Linked DNA regions of Flavivirga eckloniae. The protein of the gene in region 1 interacts with the protein of each later gene in a pairwise test. Links are inferred from orthologs where the notes say so. Each region holds a gene or a part of one and is shown on either strand. Other genes may lie near its edges.

Region 1 (4,156 bases):
TTTACAGCTCACCCAGATAGCGTGCATATTTTTAGTCAAGTTGGATTAGAGCCTTACGGTAGAATAGGCATTGGTGTTTTAGAGCTTATTGCTGGTACTTTTTTACTTATTCCAAAAACCATATGGATGGGAGCCACACTTACCTTAGGAGTCATTGGAGGGGCTATCTTTATGCATTTAACACAACTTGGAATTGAAGTAAATAACGATGAAGGGTTGCTATTCGCTACAGCTATAGTTACGTTTGTTCTTTCTGCTGCAATCCTATATATTTATAAAAAAGATATTCCTTTTATAAAAACGGTATCATAGAATTTACTCTATCACCATATACTTTTCTTCTTCACTTAACTCATTTAACAATTGCGATTGTTGGTAAAAAAAGTAAAAGGCAGTAAGTGTTAGTGTTGTAGAAATAAAATTAAGCAAGCTTCTTTCCGTAATATAGAAGTATGCTACTTGCATGACTTCGGAAAATACAATACATAAAGCACCAATAAATAAATACAAAGATTTTTTATTATCTCTATAGAAATAATTTAACAGTGCTGACGATAGCAATAAAAGCATTACAATATTATAAGTCATTTCAAGAAAATATTCATCAAACTTTTCCAGATTAGGACTCAATATTAATTGCAACACATATACCAGATAAATATTTAATACAGTTAAAACAATTAAGTGTATCTTAAAATTTCTAAGTACATAAAAAAAGCTAAGCGATTTGCTAATTTTTATAAATAGGAATAAGTAAGCGAGTATAAATAATAAATTCCCTACAAAATAATCTACTTGATATAACTCATATTGCTTAATGTACGGTTCTGGAATATGACTAATTATTAGTCCTATTAAGTCTGAAACAGAATAGCATAAAATAAACAGAACAAAAAATACATTCTTCTTTTGAGCAAAAATTAAATAAGTGATAGCTATTAATGGTGTGATTACATAATCTAAACTATGAGCTAAAGTATCGTCTCCTCTAAATTCGAAAAAGGCGAACAACACATATACCAATAAGACAAAACCACCCAAGACTTTCGACTTGTACATAACAGCTACTTTAAGTTAATGCACAAATATAAATATTTTTTACAACTAACCACTAAAAATTTACATTTTATCGATAAAAAATTACGTTTTATCGATGATTTGTGCTTGTTATTGTATTTTTTGTAGGAATTCAAGTTCGCTTAACAAAGGGATTTCCAGCTTGGCAGCTTTCTCCTTTTTACTGGGCCCCATATTGCTTCCTGCAACTATATAACTTGTTTTAGATGAGATAGAACTGCTAACTTTTCCGCCATTATCTTCAATGAGTTTTTTAAGCTCATTTCTAGACACGGTTTCAAAAACGCCAGACACTACAACCACATCACCATCTAATATATTAGTTTGACCGATTAATTGTTCGGCAGACAGCTCTAATTGAACTCCAAATTTCTTTAACCTATTAATTATATGCAAATTTATTTCCGAATTAAAAAATATACTTACACTTTCTGCTATTTTAACTCCAATCTCGTCGACATTTACCAAGTCTTCCTGTGTTGCATCTGCAATAGCATCAATACTCTTATAATGCTTTGCCAATTTTTTAGCAACCGTTTCCCCTACATACCTGATACCTAAGGCAAACAGAACACGCTCAAAAGGAATGTTCTTAGACAGCTCTATACCTTGAATTAAATTATCGGCACTCTTTTCTGCCATGCGTTCTAAAGGAATCACTTCTTCTTTAGTTAATTCATATAAATCTGAATAATTAGAAATTAAGCCCTCCGTTACCAAAAGCGCCACAGTTTCACCTCCTAGGCCATCAATATCCATGGCTTTTCTAGATATAAAATGCTGGATTCTACCAATAATTTGTGGCTTACAGCCATTGTAATTCGGACAATAATGCTGAGCTTCCCCTTCTTGTCTTACAAGTTCTGTTTCGCACTCCGGACAATGGGTAATGTATTGAGTTGGTTCCGATAATTCATTTCGTTTACTTAAATCAACCCCAAGAATTTTTGGAATAATCTCTCCTCCCTTTTCCACATACACCTCATCTCCTACTCTTACATCCAACTTCTCTATTTGATCGGCATTATGCAGTGACGCACGTTTTACGGTTGTTCCTGCCAATTCAACAGGTTCGAGGTTAGCAACAGGTGTAATAGCTCCTGTACGTCCCACCTGATATGTAATGCTGTTTAATCTTGTTGAAGCTTGCTCTGCCTTAAACTTATAAGCCATAGCCCACCTTGGTGCTTTTGCCGTATACCCCAACTCTTCTTGCTGAAATAAATCGTTTACTTTTATAACAACACCATCTGTTTCATAGGGTAAATCATGGCGATTCATATTCCAATAATCCACAAATTCCAAAACCTCATCAATAGAATTAACAAGTTTTGCTGCATCAGGTACTTTAAAACCCCATGCCCTTGCTTTTTCTAAACTCTCTTGTTGTGTCTTAATATTTAAGTTTGTACCTGTTATATTATATAGAAAACATTCTAACGGTCGTTTGGCAACTTCAGCACTATCTTGTAGCTTTAAACTTCCCGAAGCCGTATTTCTGGGATTTCTATAAGGTTCCTCTCCTACTTCAATACGTTCCTCATTCATTTTATTAAAACCATCGAAAGGCAATATAATTTCGCCTCTAATATCAAATTTAGCAGGATAGTCACTACCTTTTAACTGCAACGGTACAGATTTTATGGTCTTAATGTTTGCCGTAACATTGTCTCCCTGAAACCCATCGCCGCGGGTAACCGCTTTTACCAAGTTACCATTCTCATAAGTTAAACTAATAGAGGCGCCATCATACTTTAATTCACAAATATATTGAATATCGCCATCTACCAGTTTTTTAATTCGTGTTTCCCAATCCTCCAAATCCTCTTTTGAATAGGAGTTGTCTAAAGAATACATACGATACTCATGCTGTATCGTTTCAAAGTTCTTGGTAACAGTTCCTCCTACACGCTGTGTTGGTGAATTAGCATCAAAATATTCTGGGTATTTTGCTTCAAGTTCCTGAAGCTCTTTAAGTTTTATATCGAATTCGTAATCAGAGATGGTAGCATTGTCTAATACGTAGTAGTTATAATTATGCTCACGTAACTCCTCTCTTAGAGCCTCAATTAATTCCTTATTGTTCATTTATAAAGATCATTCTAACTTTAATATTTTCAACATACCAAAATGTATATCAAAAAATCATCGCCTAAGATAGTTTTTATTGGTTACTTATCAAGCATATTAGCCCCTTAAAATCTAAAAATAGTTAGATTAAAAATTAAACAGACAACAAAATAAAGACTCTTCACCTTAATTATAAAACTTGAACAGCAAAATGCAACAAATGTTTCAAGTTTTGATTAATTACTTTTATACCTCCCCTTTTTAAAGACATAGTTTTATATGCAACTTTTACACTAAATCGTTTAAAATGAAATACCCTTATTTTTATATAGTATTATCTATTATTATGTTTAATTGTCAACCCAAAGAAGATATTCCCAAAAAAATCACTCTACACGAAAATTGGAGTTTCAAAAATACCACAGACACAACCTGGTTAAATGCCAAAGTTCCTGGAGATGCTCATTCAGATTTATTTAGCCATAAACTTATAGAAGATCCTTTTGTTAAGGACAATGAATTTAAACTACAATGGATTTCTGAAAAAGATTGGGAATACAAAACAACATTCACTTTAGACGAAAAAACACTTCAAAAAAAACATCTGGATTTACATTTTGAAGGATTAGACACCTACGCTTCAGTCTATGTAAACGACAGCCTAATACTTAATACGAATAACGCTTTTAGAAAGTGGGAAGTAAACGTTAAACCTTTTTTAAAACTAGAAAACCATTTAAAAATAGTTTTTGAAAACACCACAACATCAGAAAATAAGGAAAAAGCTAAACTACCATATGAACTCCCAGCTGGAAATAGAATTTTTACAAGAAAGGCACAATTTCAATATGGCTGGGACTGGGGGCCCATTTTCAACACATCCGGAATATGGCGTCCTATATATCTAAAAGCCTGGAATGACTTAAAAATTAAAGATGTATTTGTACAACAAAACCATTTAAATGACTCCATAGCCTCACTTACCGCTAACATCGAGTATAAATATGAA
Region 2 (3,732 bases), 2.7 Mb from region 1 along the record:
GAAATCTTTTCTAAATGTTCAGAAGTTACAAAATCAGCTTTCAAGTGCACATCGATTGAATTTTGTAACGGATTATAGCCAACAAAGTCCATAAAATCTTCACCATTTAAAGCTTTCATAAATTCGGCAGCTTGTTCTTTAGAGACATATTCGGTAGATTTTACGTAATCTGCCATGGCTAAGCTTTTTTCAAGCTGTTTTGTCTCAACCTCTTTGGCAGAATCCTTAAGGTAAATGGTTACAACCACTTGCTCTTTAAAGTGATCGGATACTTTTTTAGCATTTAAAATTAGCATGCCCAATAAACCCAATAAAAACAGCACTAAAGCAATACTTAATACTACAGAGAAGTACGATGAAATAAGTCTGCGTTTTTGGTGTTTTTCAAATGATGCGCTCATAAGTATTTTAGGATTAATAGCGTAAAAATAATAAAGTATATGAAAAGAAGCTTCAAAAGATTTAAGTCTTTTAATTGAACCTAAAAGTAAATTCAAAATAAGTAAGCCTCAGGCATATATAATAACAACGTTTTAACTTTCAACATTGTTATAATAAGTTTAAATTTGCGGTTTTAAAAGAGACCTGCTAAGCCGCAAAGCCTGATAATTAAGCTTTGCTTTTTTACGCTTTAGCGAGAAAAAATTAGTTTATGAAATACAATTTCAACGAAATAGAAGCCAAATGGCAAAAATATTGGGCAGAAAACCAAACATTTAAAGCTGAAAATCCTACCCTGAGCGGAGCGGAGGGGAAAAGTGAAAAACCAAAATATTATGTTTTGGATATGTTCCCTTATCCTAGTGGTGCAGGCTTACATGTTGGACACCCATTAGGGTATATCGCTTCTGATATTTATGCACGTTATAAACGCCATAAAGGTTTTAATGTATTGCATCCACAAGGGTACGATAGTTTTGGTTTGCCGGCAGAGCAATATGCTATACAAACCGGGCAGCACCCAGCTATAACCACTGCTGATAATATAAAAACATATCGTAGGCAGTTGGATCAAATAGGTTTTTCGTTCGATTGGTCTCGTGAAGTTAGAACCTCAGATCCAAGTTACTATAAATGGACCCAATGGGTTTTTATTCAATTATTCGAATCTTGGTATAATAATGCCACGAATAAGGCCGAAGCTATTTCAGATTTAATCCAGATTTTCGAAACAGAAGGCAATAGTAATGTTAATGCAGCTTGCGATGATAACGTTGAAATATTCTCGGCAGAAACCTGGAAGGGATTCACTTCAGAAAAACAACAAGAAATATTATTACAATATAGACTTACTTATTTAGCCGAAACGGAGGTAAATTGGTGCCCAGCTTTGGGAACTGTTTTGGCGAATGATGAGATAGTAAACGGTGTATCCGAGCGAGGTGGACATCCTGTTATTCGTAAAAAAATGACCCAATGGAGTATGCGAATTTCTGCTTATGCAGAACGTCTACTTCAAGGATTAGATACTATTGATTGGACAGATTCTTTAAAAGAAAGCCAACGTAACTGGATTGGAAAGTCTGTTGGCGCATCTGTTATTTTTAATGTATTACCTAATGTCACCCTGAACGCAGTCGAAGGGTCTCACAAAATAGAAGTCTTTACAACCCGTCCCGATACCATCTTTGGGGTGTCATTTATGACACTCGCACCAGAACATGAACTTGTATCACAAATAACAACACCAGAACAAAAAGAAAATGTTGAGGCTTATATATTAGCTACTGCAAAACGTAGTGAGCGTGATAGAATGGCTGATGTAAAAAACATTTCGGGTGTGTTTACTGGTGCTTATGCAGAACATCCGTTTACAAAAGAACCTATTCCAATCTGGATTGGCGATTACGTATTAGCTGGTTATGGTACCGGAGCTGTTATGGCAGTACCTTGTGGTGACCAACGTGATTACGATTTTGCGAAACATTTCAATATTCCGATTCCAAATATTTTTGAAGGTATAGATATTTCTGAAGAAGCCTTTGCAGATAAAGAAAAAACAATCATAGCCAATAGTGATTTCATTAATGGCATGAACTATAAAAAAGCAACCAAGCGTGTTATTTTCGAGCTGGAGCAACTAGGACAGGGAGAAGGGAAAACCAATTACCGATTACGTGATGCCGTATTTAGCAGACAACGTTATTGGGGAGAACCATTTCCAGTATATTACGTAAATGGAATGCCGCAAATGATTGCTAAAGAGCATTTACCAATTAAATTACCAGAAGTTGAAAAATATTTGCCAACCGAAACAGGCGAGCCACCATTAGGAAATGCTACGGTTTGGGCTTGGGATGTTAATCAATGTTTGGTAGTCGGTAATGAGTTAATTGATAATGAAACGGTCTTTCCGTTGGAGTTGAACACGATGCCAGGATGGGCAGGAAGTTCACAGTATTTTAATCGTTATATGGATCCTGATAATGATGATGAAATTTTCTCGAAGGAAGCTATCGATTATTGGCAACAAGTCGATTTATATATAGGAGGAAGTGAGCATGCTACAGGACACTTACTATACTCCCGTTTTTGGCAAAAGTTTATGTTCGATAAAGGGTTTGTTCCTTATGATGAATTTGCTAAAAAATTGATTAATCAGGGAATGATTTTGGGGACGAGTGCTTTTGTGTATCGTGTAGAAGGTGAGAATAAATTCATTTCAAAGGAACTAGTTGGAGAGACAAAGGTTCAGCCAATCCATGCGGATGTATCTTTTGTAAATAGTTCAGACGAACTAGATATCGAAGCTTTTAAGAATTGGAGAGAAGAATTTAAGGATGCTGAATTTATTTGTGAAGAAGATGGTACTTATAAGGTAGGGCGCGATGTAGAAAAAATGTCAAAGTCTAAATATAACGTAGTCAATCCAGACCAAATTTGTGAAAGATACGGCGCAGATAGTTTGCGTTTATACGAAATGTTCTTAGGGCCTTTAGAGCAATATAAGCCTTGGAACACTGCTGGTATTACTGGAGTACATTCTTTCCTGAAAAAACTTTGGAAACTTTACCACCAAGGAGAAAACGGAGCTTTTCACGTAACGAGTTCCCCTCCTTCGGAGGGGTTAGGGGAGGCTTTAAAAACGCTTCATAAAACCATTAAGAAAGTAGAAGAAGATATTGAGAATTTCTCATTCAACACATCGGTATCTACGTTTATGATAGCAGTAAACGAGTTAACAGCTCAAAAGTGTACAAATAAAGATATACTAGAACCGTTATTAGTTTTAGTTTCGCCATATGCACCACACATTGCTGAGGAATTATGGAGTCAATTAGGACATAGCGAATCTATCTCAACAGCAGAATTCCCTAAGTTTGATAAAAGCCATTTAGTAGAAAGCAGTAAAAACTATCCAATATCATTTAATGGGAAAATGCGTTTTACAATGGAGTTACCGTTGGATATGAGTAAGGGTGATATTGAAGCGGCTGTTATGGCATATGAAAAAACACAAGAACAATTAGAAGGGAGAACCCCTAAAAAGGTGATCGTAGTTCCGGGGAAAATAGTTAATATTGTTAGTTAATATGATTTTTTAAGACCAATGGGATTAAAAAGTTATTATTATGATTGAAGCAGGAATTATTTCTAAAATAAGTCATCAGGATTTCGATACAACCTATCAAAAGTTAAAAAGTGTTATTGAGAACAATCCAAACCTAAAAATTATAGCAGAGTTAAATCATCAAGCCAATGCTTCATCTGTGGGTTTAGACTTAAACCCGA

What was found. The genes of interacting proteins can lie anywhere in the genome.
Region 2: the proteins of ligA (region 1) and leuS interact in binary tests that used the Escherichia coli proteins (3 or more experiments, as listed by UniProt). The link is inferred for Flavivirga eckloniae from one-to-one orthologs.

Annotation. Positions count from the first base shown.
Region 1 is NZ_CP025791.1:845,024-849,179, forward strand. What follows is about bases 667-3,593. They hold ligA (NAD-dependent DNA ligase LigA), read right to left. Parts: upstream 3,166-3,593; coding sequence 1,168-3,165; downstream 667-1,167. Other genes in these bases: C1H87_RS03540 (hypothetical protein), read right to left, coding at 667-1,059; C1H87_RS03550 (beta-mannosidase), read left to right, coding at 3,455-3,593. In the rest of the region: C1H87_RS03535 (DoxX family protein), read left to right, coding at 1-312; more of C1H87_RS03540, read right to left, coding at 316-666; more of C1H87_RS03550, read left to right, coding at 3,594-4,156. UniProt on the Escherichia coli protein: DNA ligase that catalyzes the formation of phosphodiester linkages between 5'-phosphoryl and 3'-hydroxyl groups in double-stranded DNA using NAD as a coenzyme and as the energy source for the reaction.
Region 2 is NZ_CP025791.1:3,552,987-3,556,718, forward strand. The notes cover bases 277-3,732. They hold leuS (leucine--tRNA ligase), read left to right. Parts: upstream 277-652; coding sequence 653-3,532; downstream 3,533-3,732. Other genes in these bases: C1H87_RS14710 (cell division protein FtsX), read right to left, coding at 277-401; C1H87_RS14720 (DUF302 domain-containing protein), read left to right, coding at 3,573-3,732. Outside these bases: more of C1H87_RS14710, read right to left, coding at 1-276.